2 linked regions of the Phyllobacterium zundukense genome follow. Each later gene encodes a partner of the first gene's protein in a complex. Links are inferred from orthologs where the notes say so. Each region holds a gene or a part of one and is shown on either strand. Other genes may lie near its edges.

Evidence for each region.
Region 2: the proteins of N8E88_RS28680 (region 1) and dnaN are in contact, whole or in part, in a solved structure (PDB 1OK7), measured with the Escherichia coli proteins. The link is inferred for Phyllobacterium zundukense from one-to-one orthologs.

The regions. Positions count from the first base shown.
Region 1 is NZ_CP104973.1:3,322,894-3,331,108, forward strand. What follows is about bases 3,129-6,100. They hold N8E88_RS28680 (DNA polymerase IV), read left to right. Parts: upstream 3,129-3,934; coding sequence 3,935-5,266; downstream 5,267-6,100. Other genes in these bases: N8E88_RS28670 (response regulator), read right to left, coding at 3,129-3,276; N8E88_RS28675 (DUF3572 domain-containing protein), read left to right, coding at 3,563-3,850; dnaE (DNA polymerase III subunit alpha), read right to left, coding at 5,372-6,100. Outside these bases: N8E88_RS28655 (MFS transporter), read left to right, coding at 1-703; rpmG (50S ribosomal protein L33), read left to right, coding at 1,242-1,409; N8E88_RS28665 (PleD family two-component system response regulator), read right to left, coding at 1,507-2,886; more of N8E88_RS28670, read right to left, coding at 2,905-3,128; more of dnaE, read right to left, coding at 6,101-8,215. UniProt on the Escherichia coli protein: Poorly processive, error-prone DNA polymerase involved in translesion repair and untargeted mutagenesis. Copies undamaged DNA at stalled replication forks, which arise in vivo from mismatched or misaligned primer ends.
Region 2 is NZ_CP104973.1:463,908-470,638, reverse strand. The notes cover bases 608-3,578. They hold dnaN (DNA polymerase III subunit beta), read right to left. Parts: upstream 2,667-3,578; coding sequence 1,548-2,666; downstream 608-1,547. Other genes in these bases: dnaA (chromosomal replication initiator protein DnaA), read right to left, coding at 2,841-3,578; recF (DNA replication/repair protein RecF), read right to left, coding at 608-1,526. In the rest of the region: N8E88_RS14670 (DUF1254 domain-containing protein), read left to right, coding at 1-106; N8E88_RS14665 (hypothetical protein), read right to left, coding at 85-348; more of recF, read right to left, coding at 363-607; more of dnaA, read right to left, coding at 3,579-4,304; rpsT (30S ribosomal protein S20), read right to left, coding at 5,212-5,478; N8E88_RS14640 (enoyl-CoA hydratase), read right to left, coding at 5,623-6,396; mutM (bifunctional DNA-formamidopyrimidine glycosylase/DNA-(apurinic or apyrimidinic site) lyase), read right to left, coding at 6,413-6,731. UniProt on the Escherichia coli protein: Confers DNA tethering and processivity to DNA polymerases and other proteins. Acts as a clamp, forming a ring around DNA (a reaction catalyzed by the clamp-loading complex) which diffuses in an ATP-independent manner freely and bidirectionally along dsDNA.

The DNA.
Region 1 (8,215 bases):
ATGGCTGTTCTCGCGTATCGGCAGCGTCGGCATCATGCCGTTTGCGGTCGGCTTCGGCATCATCATCTTCGCCATGTTACCGGTGCTTTTCGCGTGGAAGGAAAGCCCGGATTTCCATGAAGAGGAGCATGTTCCTTTCGCACCGTTCATTTGGGCTGTGCCGACGGCGACGGCAGCGGTCTTTGTCTTTGGCGCGGTTGAAACCGGGGGCTTTGCATTGTTTCCCGTCTTCGGCTCCCGGGTCGGCTATAGCGAAGCCAATGCAGCTCTCCTGCTCACAACCATCGGGCTCGGCAACGTGCTACTGCAGATTCCAATTGGGCTCCTCAGCGATCACGTCAATGATCGTCGCAAGATCCTGCTTGTCTGCGCGTTGATCGGCTTGGCGGGCATGTGCGTCCTGCCATTCATCTATTCCAACTGGTATCTCGTCGCGGGATTGCTGTTCGTCTGGGGTGGCGTTGTGGCCGGCCTTTACACCGTTGGCCTGGCCCATCTCGGCTCGCAACTCACGGGCCGCGAGCTAGCCTCCGCCAACGCGGCCTTCGTCTTCTGCTACGCAGTCGGTATGCTCGTTGGTCCGCAAGCCGTCGGTATCGGCATGGATCTGATGGGCCCCGCGGGCTTTGCAGTCGCCCTTGCGATATTTTTCGCTGCTTACGCGCTTTTGGTGGGCTCACGTCTAATTAGCCGCAGAGGCTAATCAACTACAACTACAGCGCGCTTGGATTTATTCAAGACAGTGCTATATTGCCCCTGGAGTGAGAGGCGAGCTGTCGCCCGCCTCTCTCTTCCTTATCTTTGAAAGTGAACCCGGATCGCTATTGTCCAGCACGTCCGGGTTCTTTTCATAGTAAGGCTGATGCTAAACGGCAAATACCGCATAGATTCAACTCCAAGGTTGAAGGCAAGGCTCTTGCCGCAGTCGGGGGAGCCCGTCTCCCCCGATACACCGGCTGGCTGGGTGTTGCTGCTTTTGCCTTCAAATCTCGAAGTTTGACTCATCGCGTGCTTTGAGGTGCTCGGCAACGAACGCAGGGTTGAATCGAGATCTCGGAAAATGCGGTACAAGGTTGTCCTTCATTTGAGGACACGCCGATTGATCGATTATATTGGCGCGGTGACCGACGCAGGCTTGACTTTTCCCCCCGTTCGGTTAAGTGTCCGGCCGAATTTCCGCTTATGGCCACGTTGCTGGACTTGAATAGCGGTCCTCAATAATCAGAACAGGTAAACTGAAAATGGCCAAGGCTGCGAATATCAAGATCAAGCTTCTGTCGACCGCTGACACCGGTTTCTTCTACGTTACGAGCAAGAACAGCCGTACCAAGACGGAGAAGATGTCTTTCCGCAAGTACGACCCGGTCGCACGCAAGCACGTTGAATTCAAGGAAACCAAGATCAAGTAATCTTGTTTTTCCGGAAACAAGAATGCCGCCTTCAGGGCGGCATTTTTGTTTGTACATTTTTATCGAGCAAACACGATAAGCCGTTGATTTTTATCCGTCAGGCCGCGGCCGAGACTACGCGATTGCGTCCGGCCGCCTTTGCGCCGTAAAGAGCGTCGTCGGCCCGCTTCAACAGATTTTGCACGCTGTCATCCTTGGGCAGCACACTGGCAATACCGATGCTGATTGTTACGGGAGCGCCGGTCCCGCTTTGATTGACAACAAATGGTGTCGCTGCAACCTCGCGCCGGATGCGCTCAGCCACAACGGCAGCGAGCGCCGAATCGGTATCCGGCATCACTATGAAAAACTCCTCACCGCCATAGCGGCTCGCAAGATCGCTGCCGCGTACATTCCGCCGCAAGCGCCTTGCAAATTCCCGCAACACTTCGTCCCCGCCGTCGTGACCGTGCGTATCGTTGATAAGCTTGAACCGGTCGATATCGGTCATGAGAATGGACAACGGCCGCCGGCGTTCGACAGCGCGCTTGAACAGGGTTGCAAGATGCGTCTCCAGGTAGAGACGGTTGTGCAAACCGGTCAGGCTATCCGTGACCGCCATTTCATAGGTCTTGACGACACTGGCCCGCAATCCATCATGATAGGCTTTCCGTCGAAGCTGTGTGCGCAACCGCGCCAGCAATTCATTCGGATTCAGCGGTCGCACCAGATAGTCATTCACACCCAATTCCAAGGCGCGCCGGATCAATGGTTCTTCACCCCGATCTGCCACGAGGATAATGGGCAGCGACCGCGTGTTGTCGAGTGACCGCAATTGCGCACAAATGCGCAGCGGGTCAAAATTCGCGAAGCTTGATGAAATGACCAGGCAATCATGGTTGCCTTGGATAGCGTCGAAGAATCCCGCTTGCGGATCCGTTTGAACATCGACGACCCCTTCGTCGGCCAATATGCGCTGAATCCGCTCGACGCTTTCGGGTCGTTCATCGATCAGCAGAACACGGGCGTTCTTGGCGCTGCCCTCGCTGCCACTCGGGAACCGCAAGATCGACTCCAACCCGACATCGCGGGTAGTAGCAACCCGTAACCGCAGCTCATCGGTCAGGTTTTTCAATCGCACCAAGCTCTTCACGCGTGCAAGAAGTTGCAAGTCGTTTACGGGTTTGGTCAGGAAATCGTCAGCACCTAAGTTCAGTCCGGTAATGCGGTCTGTGTCCTGATCCAGAGCCGTGACCAGGACCACAGGGATATGTGCGGTTGAAGGCTGCGACTTCAGTCGGCGGCAAACTTCGAACCCGTCCAATCCTGGCATCATGATATCAAGCAGAATGACGTCAACATTGCTGTTCTCGCATATTTCCAAGGCCTCGTAGCCGTCCGATGCCGTGACGACTTCATAATACTCCGCGCTCAATCGCGCTTCGAGCAGCTTCACATTGGCGGGAACATCGTCAACGACTAGAATGCGGGCCGTCATATTTCACTCCCCTGACGATCAAGCGTCGCCAAGATAAGATTTGATGGTTTCGATGAACTTCGGCACCGAGATGGGTTTTGAAATATAGGCCTCGCAACCGCCCTGCCGGATACGTTCTTCGTCGCCTTTCATGGCGAAAGCGGTAACGGCGATGATCGGGATTACATGCAGATCGTCGTCCGCCTTCAGCCACTTCGTGACTTCCAAACCCGACACCTCGGGCAGCTGAATGTCCATGAGGATCAGATCAGGCCGATGTTCGCGAGCCAGATCAAGTGCTTCCAGCCCATTGCGGGTCCGGATGGTTTCATAGCCGCTGGCTTCAATAAGATCGCGGAAGAGCTTCATGTTAAGCTCATTATCCTCGACGATCATCACTTTCTTTACCATCGGCAATTTCCTGTTGATCATGCTTGAAAGACGCATGCCACCTGTCAAGTTTTATGGGACAAAGATCGGATCGCAGCCCCAACTGTATGGATGCATTTGATAGCCTGTGATGATTGATGAAAAGGAAACTCTTCAGCCCAATCCCGAAATGCTGCTGATCATGTTTAACCAAGGATTTATTGAACATCTTCTTTTGATCATATTCAACCGGCTATAGCGAAATTTGGAAACAACGAAACAGCGGATGGGACTGTGAACAGTACTATTCTGGGCGGGAGGCGGTGTAATGAAGGATCAAGTCAATGTCGGCGACGCGGAAACCTTGGCAATCAATGCTTTGATGTTTCTGGCTGACGACAGCGAGTTGCTTGCCCGGTTCCTTGCATTGACGGGAATTACCGCCGAACAGATTCGGAGGGCTGCCGGCGAGCCGGGATTTCTGGCGGGCGTTCTCCAGTTCTACCTTGGGCACGAACCGACGTTGCTGCGCTATTGCGAGGCAACAGGAACAAATCCTGCCCGATTCCAGGAAGCGCTTCGGCTCCTTCCTGGTGGCCGGCAAGACATCGATTGAACGGTTGATAGGTCTTGGCTGATCGTTGCAAGGTAACGGCACCTTCGCTAAGGTCTGCTCGTTCCTTTTATGTTCCGGACCCCGATGGCAACCCTCAACGATCCGAGATTTGGTTTTTGCCGTGACTGTCTGGCAGCTCAGGCAACCGACGGAAAACGCTGCCATGTGTGCGGCAGCCCGCGTCTCTTGCGCCATCCGGAACTGTATCGCCTCAGCATCGCTCATGTGGATTGCGATGCGTTCTATGCTTCAGTGGAAAAGCGCGACAATCCGGAATTGCGAAACAAGCCGGTCATTATTGGCGGGGGGAAACGTGGCGTCGTTTCAACGGCTTGCTATGTCGCCCGCATCCATGGGGTGAAGTCGGCGATGCCGATGTTTAAAGCTCTGGCGGCTTGTCCGCACGCTGTTGTGATCAGTCCTGATATGGAAAAATATGCCCGCGTTGGTCGCGAAATCCGGCAGATGATGCGCGATTTGACTCCTTTGGTCGAGCCGCTGTCGATCGATGAAGCTTTTCTGGATCTGTCAGGGACAGAGCGCCTTCATCACGATCCACCGGCCCGGGTGATGGCGCATTTTTCAAATCGAGTAGAACGAGAAATGGGGCTTTCGGTTTCGGTCGGCATTTCCTATTGCAAGTTTCTCGCAAAGATTGCCTCGGACTTCGAAAAGCCGCGCGGCTTTGCTGTCATCGGAGCGAAAGAGGCCTCCACTTTCCTGGCCGATAAACCGGTGACCATGATATGGGGCGTTGGCAAGGCGTTCAATGCAACGCTGGAGCGCGATGGCATTCGCACCATAGGCCAACTTCAGACGATGGAACTTGGTCCCTTGATGGCTGCCTATGGTACGATGGGGCAGCGCCTCTACCGTCTATCGCGGGGACTTGATACGCGGCGTGTGGAACCTGACAGCGAGAGCAAAAGTGTATCCGCTGAAACGACCTTCAATGCAGATATCGCATCGCTTGAAGAGCTCACGCCGATATTGCGATCTTTGTCGGAAAAGGTTTCGAGGCGCCTCAAAGCGGCGGACATCGCGGGACGGACCGTCGTTCTCAAATTGAAGTCTCGGGATTTCAAACTTAGAACCCGGAACCGGCAGTTGTCTGATCCGACACAACTGGCCGACCGGATTTTTCGCACCGGTTTTTCGCTGCTTGAAAAAGAAATCGACGGCACACGATTTCGTCTGCTCGGGATAGGCGTCAGCGACCTTGGCAACGATGATCGCGCTGACCCTCTCGACCTGGTCGATATTCAAGCGACTAAACGTGCGGTTGCCGAAACGGCGATAGACAAGCTCCGCGGGAAATTCGGCAACAATGCTGTCGAGACCGGATACACGTTCGGCAGGATCAAATCTCGAGTCGAAGCTCTGCCGGATGATACGGATTCAAACGAAAACCGGTGAATATGGGACAAAGACTCTCCCAATCTGGAACAAGAATAGCCGAATCTGGAACGAAATTTTCCACCCGGAATTGCAATTCAGTTGTTGCTGGTTGAGGTTTGCCTCTCAGGCCATCTCGACTTCCACAATTCCCGGTATGGCTTTCATCGCACTTGCGACCTGCGGACCGACACGATAGCGGTTCGGCAGTTCGATCTCCACTTCGGTTGCGCCATTTTCCTTGATCAGGATCAGGCTCACTACCTGGCCGTCGTTTTGCGGTATCAGATAGGGAGTAACGGCGCTCAATGGTTCGCTGGAACGCATATAAAGGCGCAAGGCCTTCTGCATGCGGGTCGCCTCGTCTTCGAGCGATTGAGCCGTCTGGATGCGCAGACTAATGCCCTCCGGCCGATCTTCGGCGCCAACAGTGACCACCACGGAACGACCTGGTTCTAGCAGATCGCGGTACTGCGCAAGAGCTTCGGAAAAGAGCACCGCCTCGAATTGTCCTGAAGAATCAGAGAATTGGATGATTCCCATTTTGTTGCCGGTCTTGGTCTTGCGCTCCTGCTTGGCCGTAATTGTCCCGGCAAGACGCCCTGCATTGGCGCCGCGCTTGACCGCCGCCGAAAACTCCGACCAGGTCTGGACGCGCATCTTTTCCAGCACTGCCCGGTACTCGTCGAGCGGATGCGCCGAGAGATAGAACCCCGCCGCTTCAAATTCCCGCCGCAACTTCTCCGCCGAAAGCCAAGGTGCAGCCGCGGGGAGTTGGATGGTTTGGGCACTTGCGGCCATTCCCCCGAATATATCCGCCTGACCACTAACGCTGTCTTCCTGCGTGCGTTGTGCATGACCGATAATCCGGTCGAGCCCGGCGATCAGGGCGGGCCGTTCACGCCCGAAACAGTCGAAAGCTCCAGCATTTATAAGGCTTTCGAAGACGCGGCGGTTGACGACACGCGGGTCGATCCGCTCGCAGAAATCCTCGAGGCTGGCATAGGTCGTCGCACCGCGTTTCTCGACAATATGATCGACAGCCGCTTCGCCAACACCCTTGATAGCCGCCAGCGAATAGAAGATTCGGTTTTCGCCAACCTCGAACAAACGGTAAGACGTATTGACCGATGGCGTGACGACTTCGATGCCGAGCCGCACAGCTTCCCGGCGGAAATCGTTGAGCTTGTCCGTGTTTGACATGTCGTATGTCATTGATGCGGCAAGGAATTCTACTGGATAGTGGGCCTTCATGTAGGCCGTCTGGAACGACACGATCGCATAGGCCGCGGCGTGGGATTTGTTGAATCCGTAGTCCGCAAACTTGGCGAGCAGGTCGAAGATGAAGTTGGCTTGCGGCTTGGTCACTCCACGCTCGACGGCTCCATCAACGAATCGGACCCGCTGCATGTCCATCTCGGCGCGGATCTTCTTGCCCATGGCACGCCGAAGAAGATCGGCTTCTCCCAGCGTATAACCCGACATTTCCTGCGCGATCTGCATCACCTGTTCCTGATAGATGATGACGCCTTGTGTTTCCTTGACGAGATGATCGATTTTCGGATGTATCGACGCCATCTCTTCATCGCCGTTCTTGCGCGCATTGTAGGTCGGGATGTTCTCCATCGGGCCCGGCCGATAGAGCGCGACGAGCGCGATGATATCCTCGATCCGGTCCGGCCGCATGCCGATCAGCGCCTTGCGCATACCGGTGCTTTCCACCTGGAACACGCCGACAGTCTCACCGCGGGATAGCATCTCGTAAGTGGGCTTGTCGTCGAAGGGCAGATCCGAAAGATCCACCGTGACGCCGCGCCGCTTGAGGAGATTGACGGCGCTCTGCAGCACCGTCAGCGTTTTCAGACCAAGAAAATCGAATTTGACCAGCCCGGCCTCTTCAACCATTTTCATGTTGAACTGCGTAACCGGCATATCTGAACGCGGATCACGATACATCGGCACAAGTTCCGACAAAGGCCGATCACCGATGACGATACCCGCCGCATGGGTCGAAGCATGGCGATAAAGCCCCTCAAGCTTCAATGATATGTCGAGCAATCTCTCGACGACTGGCTCTTTGTCGCGCTCTTCGCGCAGGCGCGGCTCGTCTTCGATTGCCTTGGACAGCGTCACAGGATTTGCCGGGTTTGCCGGCACCATTTTGGTCAAGCGGTCGACCTGACCATACGGCATTTCCAATACACGTCCGACGTCGCGCAATACGGCGCGAGCCTGGAGCGTACCGAAGGTTATGATCTGAGCTACCTGATCACGGCCATATTTACCCTGAACATAGCGAATAACCTCATCGCGCCGCTCCTGGCAGAAGTCGATATCAAAGTCCGGCATCGAGACGCGATCCGGGTTAAGAAAGCGCTCAAAGAGCAAAGAGAACCGAAGAGGATCGACGTCTGTGATCGTCAGGGCATAGGCGACGAGCGAACCCGCGCCTGATCCACGTCCGGGGCCGACCGGGATATCATGAGCTTTCGCCCATTTGATAAAGTCGCCAACGATAAGAAAGTAACCCGGATATTTCATCCGGGTGATGATAGAAATCTCGTATTCCAGCCGCTCCGAATATTGCTCGGCTGTATGGCCACCGGCTAGCCCCAAGGTCTGGATCCGCTGCGCAAGACCTTCCCGCGCCTGACGCGCCAGTTCATCGGCCTCGGCCTGCAATGCCGCTTCCGGGTCGTCGCTCTCGCCCGTAAAGCGCGGCAAAATCGGCGCACGGTTCTTGGGATAGTAGGAACAGCGTAGTGCGATCTCGACAGTGTTCTCAACCGCCTCAGGCAGATCGGCAAATAACTCCACCATCTCGTCTTCGCTCTTGAGATAGTGATCCGGTGTCAACCTGCGGCGATCGTCAATCGACAGAAGAGAGCCGGAGGCTATCGCCAAAAGTGCGTCGTGCGCTTCATAATCAGCACTTTTGGAAAAAAACACGTCGTTCGTCGCGACGAGCGG
Region 2 (6,731 bases), 2.9 Mb from region 1 along the record:
CCTGACCATGCGGCTCTATGGGCCGGAAAGGGACGCGCTGACAGGGAAATGGAATCCGCCTCCGGTGGTGATGGTTCCGGCGCTTCAACAGGTCATTGCGCAATAGCGCGAAGGTTCTGCCGATAGGCTGGCATGAGTTACGCCCGGCGCATTTTTCATGATATCACCGGTCTCTGGCCGGCGATCCTGAACGAACTGCGCTCCTTCGCGCGTCCGGGACCGCGCATGATCGACGAATTCGCGTGCGTGGTATCCGTCTTGTGCCAACGTGGCGCTGGTGGTCGCACCGGTGGCTGTCAGGTCACCGGCGGTCATGAGCGTCGGGCTCGCGGTGTTCGGCGGAGGCATCCTCTATTTACAACCTAGCGCTGTTGCACCGCACCATGCGAAACGTCGAAGAACCGAGCTCGTCCTTCGAGGCTTCTAAACAGCGCCTTGTCCGTGCCAGTCATGAAAGCTTGGCCGCCAAGTTCCTCTATGATGTCAAATAACGCCGCCCTTCGGCCCTCATCCAGATGCGCGGCGATCTCGTCCAGAAGCAGGATTGGCGCCATACCAGATAGTTCGCCCGTCAACCGCGCGTGGGAGAGAATGAGACCGATGAGCAAGGCCTTCTGCTCGCCGGTGGAACAGAGTTCAGCCGGCATCGCTTTTGGCCGATGGCGGACGAGCAGATCGGTGCGATGCGGGCCATCGAGCGCGCGCCCCGCGGCACGATCACGGGTGCGTCCGTCATGCAAGGCGCGGCGGAACGTTTCTTCGACATCGGTTGCCGCTTCGATACCGATACGCTGCTCGAGTTCGCCTTCGAGCAGGCAATCCGCCTTGGGGAAGGGGGTGTTGTCGGGCAAGCGCTCGATCATGCCATTGATCAGGCGCATGAGCTCGGCTCGCGCCGCAGCAATGGCGATGCCCAGTTCGGCCATCGGCGTCTCGATCGCATCGAGCCAGGCATCGTTGCCGCGCTCTTCCGTAAGCAGGCGGTTACGGCTGCGCATTGCTTTCTCGTAGTCGAGGACGCGCCTGCCGTGCGCCGGGTCTATGGCGAGGACCATACGGTCAAGGAAGCGGCGACGATCAGCGGCCGGGCCTGTGAACAACCCGTCCATGGCTGGAACCAGCCAGAGGATGCGGGAGTATTCCAGGAGCTCGTCGGCGCCAGCCGCCGTTACGCCATTGATGCGGACGCGCCGCGCATTGTCCCCGGGCGCATTGCCTGCAAGACCCGTGCCGATTTCGACAGTGCCCTCGGCGGTTTCGATGGCGGCGTGAATGGCAAAGCCGTCGGCCGCATCGTTGCGGGTAACGTCGGTATAGGTTGCGCGGCGCAGACCCCGGCCTGGCGACAGGAACGAAATCGCCTCGAGCAAATTGGTCTTGCCCGCACCGTTCTCGCCGGTCAGCACCACATGCGACGGCGCCAGCCGCAGCGACAGGTTTTCATAATTGCGGAAATTGGCGAGCTTCAGCCGGCTGATCGAAACGCGGGCCGGCTTGCCCGCATCCGTATTCGGATCATCGGTCATGTGAGTTTGACGCTAATGTCGTCAAACCCGCATTGGCATGAGCACATAAAGCGCATTTTCATCGCCCGTATCGCGCACCAGCGTCGGCGAACCTGCATCGGCCAGCATGAAAATCGCCTCTGATCCCGTCAACTGGGCCGTAATATCGAGCAAATACTTGGCATTGAAGCCGATCTCGATCGGATCTGAGTCGTAGTCCGCGGAAAGCTCGTCCGTGGCACTGCCGGAATCAGGATTGTTGACGGTGAGAGTCAACTGGCCATCCGCGATAGTCAATTTGACTGCCCGGCCGCGCTCGCTCGAAATCGTCGAAACGCGATCGACGGCGGACGCAAAGCTTTGGCGGTCGATTGACAGTTTCTTGTCATTTCCGGAGGGAATGACGCGCTGATAATCGGGGAAGGTGCCGTCGATCAACTTTGAGGTGAGGACGACCGAGCCAATCGTGAAGCGGATTTTGGTCTCCGAGAGTTCGACCGTCACGACGATATCCGGATCATCGACAAGCTTTTGCAGTTCAGCGACAGTCTTGCGCGGAATGATGATGCCGGGCATGCCTTCAGCACCTGACGGGGCTTCCAGCTCGGCGCGAGCAAGACGGTGGCCGTCGGTCGCAACTGCCCGCAGCTTTAGCGCACCCTCGCTCTCGATCGCATGCAAATAGATACCGTTGAGGTAATAACGTGTCTCTTCGGTGGAAATGGCGAATTGTGTCCGGTCGATCAGGCCTTTCAGTGCGGTTGAAGGCATACGGAACGTGTGGGTGAAGGAACCGGCTGTGAGCTCGGGAAAATCCGATTGCGGCAGACACTGCAGGCGGAAACTCGACCGGCCCGAGGTCACGGCCATGGAGTTACCGTCGGTGTTGGTTGCAAGCAGGACTTCCGCGCCATCCGGCAGCTTGCGGACGATATCGTAAAGAAGGTGCGCTGGAACTGTCGTCGCGCCAGCCTGGTCTACCTGCGCCGCCGTCGCTTCCGTCACTTCGAGATCGAGGTCGGTGGCCTTGAGGGCGAGGCTTGCGCCATCGGCGTTCAAAAGAACATTCGACAGGATCGGAATTGTGTTACGTCGTTCGACCACACGATGCACATGGTTGAGCGATTTCAGAAGATTGGAACGTTCAAGAGTTACACGCATGATAAACCGGTCTCGCTGACTTCAATTCCAGCCAAAGCACCGCGGGTTTGCCGCACTTTTCTGGTGAGGGAAACGCAATTTTCCCAAGGTCAGGCAAATTGGCAGATATTTACCGCAAAAAGCAAGTCTGCGGCTGGCAACAGTGTGCCATACCGCAGGCTTTCTGTTGATAAACTATTGAGCCTGGTCGTTGATCAAACGCTTGAGCAGCTCCAGCTCTTGCGACAATTTCTGGTCCTTGCCGACGATATCTTCGATCTTGCGAACCGCATGAAGAACCGTGGTGTGATCGCGACCACCAAAGCGGCGGCCAATTTCCGGCAGCGAGCGCGGTGTCAGTGTCTTGGCGAGATACATAGCGATTTGACGGGGTTTGACGATCGTGCGCGTGCGCCGGTTCGATAGAAGGTCCTGCTTTGACACGTTGTAATGCCGGGCAACGATCCGCTGGATCTCCTCGATGCGGATACGCTTGGCTTCGCCACCGCGCATCAGATGGCTCAGAAGTTCATCAACGCGATCAACCGAGAGGTTGGGCTCGAATGTCTGGCGGAAGAGGAGCTGATTGAACGCACCTTCGAGTTCACGGCCGCTGCCGGTGACGGACTGGGCAACGTGGTCAAGAATCTCCGGCGAGATGTCGAGCGAATGGTCTTCCATTTGGGCCGCGACAAGACGGCGCTTCAGGATTTCGAGACGCATCGCATAGTCCGGCGAGATCATTTCAAGCGCTACACCGCCCTGAAGACGCGAACGAACGCGCGGATCCAGCGATTCAAGCTCGGACGGCGGACGGTCGGCGGCGACCACGACCTGCTTGGCACTGTCAAGCAGCGTATTGATCAGATGGCAGAACTCGTGCTGGATCGACTTGCCTTGCAGAAACTGCATGTCGTCGATGATCAGCAGATCGATGTCGCGGAGCTGTTCCTTGAACGACAATGCGTTGTTGTCGCGGATGGCGGTTGCAAAGCGCCACATGAAATATTCGGCGGTGAGATACACGACACGGGCACGTTCCGGACGCTTCAACGCTTCGGCGGCAATTGCTTGCAAGAGATGCGTCTTGCCGAGACCGACAGAGGCGTGAATGAACAGCGGATTGAACCGGATAGCACTGGCGCCTGCGTCAGCAATCGTGCGCGCAGCAGCAAGCGCAACGCGGTTGGGCGTGCCATCGACAAAGGTGTCGAATGTATACCGCGGGTCGAGCGGCGAACCGAAGACGGCATTCTGGGCGCGGTCGACAAAATGCGTTGGTGCTTTCTTGTCCTGCGTGGTGTTGCCGACCGGAAAAACGGGCTTTTCGCGTGTGAGGGCACGGCTGTCAGCGCGCATCGTGGCTTCCGTATCGCAAGCCGGGCGGGTAGCGCGGCTGGCGCTGCGGAAAACGATCTCGACCTTGAGCGTCTGCTCATCTTCTTCACGCCAGAGGGCAGTGATCATGTCGCAGTAATGATTGTTGATCCACGAACGCAGAAAGGCAGTCGGAACCGACAGGCGAACGATGCTCTTGGACGTTTCATCCAGTTTCAGGCGGCCAAACCAGCTTGAATAAACCTCGCTTCCGAGTTTCGCTTTCAGCTTAAGCTTGACGCGCTCAAAAATCAGCTCCCCCTGGCTGCCGGCCGTGTCCATATTATCCCCTTCCATATGGAGCGGGACCATGGCTGCCTTTGAGCCGTTCTCCATTATTCCGCTGGTCATTGTCATCGCCTCATCCTGATATTGTCGTTCGGGTCACGCCCGTATTTTTGCAAAATGAATTCCGGCCAACCGCCCCAGTGGTCAGCCCGAACAGTCTAGAAGCTAAAGGGTAGAGGTCTTGGCGATAACGCAGTGCCGGACTGAATAAATCTCGTCCAGAATATTTATAACTACCACGTTCGCATCCCTCTCTCAGTTTAGGCGCAGTAAGACTTACGCCCGGCTCTCGCCAGCGTCGTCGACTCGCTCATTTTTTGAAACAACTCAAATCGCAAGACTTGAGTACTGACAAAATCTACCCGTCACGCAAACGATAAAATCTGCGCCCGACCCTACATTTACTAAGCCTGTTAAATGGGTTTTTGCCCACCCCTTCGATGTCTGGACCTTACAAAAACCTTTGCAGGAAGGGCAAGTGTGCCCCAAGGGTTTTTTGATGAATTAAAGGTTAACGATTTTGCATTTTTTTTAACGGTCTTTGAGACAAAGAGGAAAAATCGTTCGGATTCAAAGCCTTTTTTGGGCTCTACATTTTGTTGCAGTGCGGACTCCTGTTGGCAAAAAAAAATATTAAATTATCGCTTGACAGAGGCTGAGGCGGGAGATTCTCCCCGCCTACTTCGCGCTATAACGACTACCTACCATAAACCATTGAAAACAAAGGCAAATTGATGGTTGACGCTTTTTGTCCTAGCAAGTTTGTGACCAACATATGTCATGGTTTTGATAAGCCACGATCTTTTCCTCGGGAAACGAATTTATTCCCACAGAATCGCCCAAAACAAAAAACCCGGCTAACGAGCAGCCGGGTCTTCATATATAAAAATGAGGGGTGCGATCAGGCCGACATGCTCTTCAGGCGAGCCGACAGACGGGACACTTTGCGTGAAGCGGTATTCTTGTGAAAGACACCCTTCGATGCAGCGCGCATCACTTCCGGTTCAACCGCCTTGAAGGCGATGGAAGCGGCTGCCTGATCACCGCTTGCCACCGCATCTTCGAACTTGCGGAGGAAGGTGCGCACGCGGGAGCGGCGGGACTTGTTGACTTCGGTGCGGGCTTCGATCTTGCGCGCCGCTTTTTTGGCCGAAGGAGTGTTGGCCATGTTGCCTCTCTTTTCTGTCAGCTAATCGGCAGCGTTAAAGCGGCCGTCACAAAATAATAGGGCGGCCAAGAGGCCACCGAACGTTGTCGGGCTTATAGATGACGTTTGCTTTTGCGTCAACGAGGAATCTACGCGATTTTGCTCTTACCGGTTTTTGAAACCCGGCGCGCGCTTTTCCGCAAATGCATTCATTCCCTCGCGCTGATCCTCGAGCGCGAACATGGAATGGAACACGCGCCGTTCGAACCTCAAGCCTTCTGCGAGCGTCGTTTCATAGGCACGGTTGATGGTTTCCTTGGTCATCATGACGACGGGCAGGGAGAAAGATGCGATTTTCCCGGCGGCCTTCATGGCTTCGTCGATCAACTCACTGGCAGGCACAACACGCGAGACCAATCCGCTGCGCTCCGCCTCTGTGGCATCCATCATGCGCCCGGTCAGGCACATGTCCATGGATTTGGACTTGCCAATAAAACGGGTGAGCCGCTGCGAACCACCCATGCCTGGCATGACGCCGAGGGTGATTTCCGGCTGGCCGAATTTTGCGCTATCGGCGGCAATAATGAAGTCGCACATCATGGCGAGCTCGCAGCCGCCGCCAAGCGCATAGCCGGAAACAGCAGCGATCAGTGGCTTGCGCAACCGCGTCACCCGCTCCCATTCGCTGAAATAGTCGCCAAGATAGGCATCGGCGAACTCCAGTGTTTGCATCTCCTTGATATCAGCCCCCGCCGCAAAGGCCTTTTCCGAGCCGGTAAGCACGATGGCGCCGATGCTAGTGTCCTTGTCAAAAGCCTCAAGCGCTTCGGCAAGCTCAGCCAATAATGCCGAGTTCAATGCATTGAGTGCTTTTGGACGATTGAGTCGGATCAAACCGACCTTGTCGTGTGTCTCGACGATGATGTTTTCGTAGGCCATCCGAACTTCCTCCAAATCAATGCTGACAGACGGGACAGTAAAACGTTGAACGTCCGCTCTGAACTATGCGTGTCACCGTGCCATGGCAGCCCTTGCGCGGGCAAGGCTGACCTTCGCGGTCATAGACCGAAAAGGAGTGCTGGAAGTAGCCGAGAGCGCCGTCGGCTTGCCGATAATCCTTGAGGCTCGATCCACCCGCCTTGATCGCGTCGCCGATGACAGAGCGAATCGAAGTGGCAAGACGTCTGGACATGTCCGTGGCTGTGCCGTTCTTGCCTGATATGCTGCCGGCCATACGCGATGGCGAAAGTTCAGCTCGCCATAGCGCTTCGCAT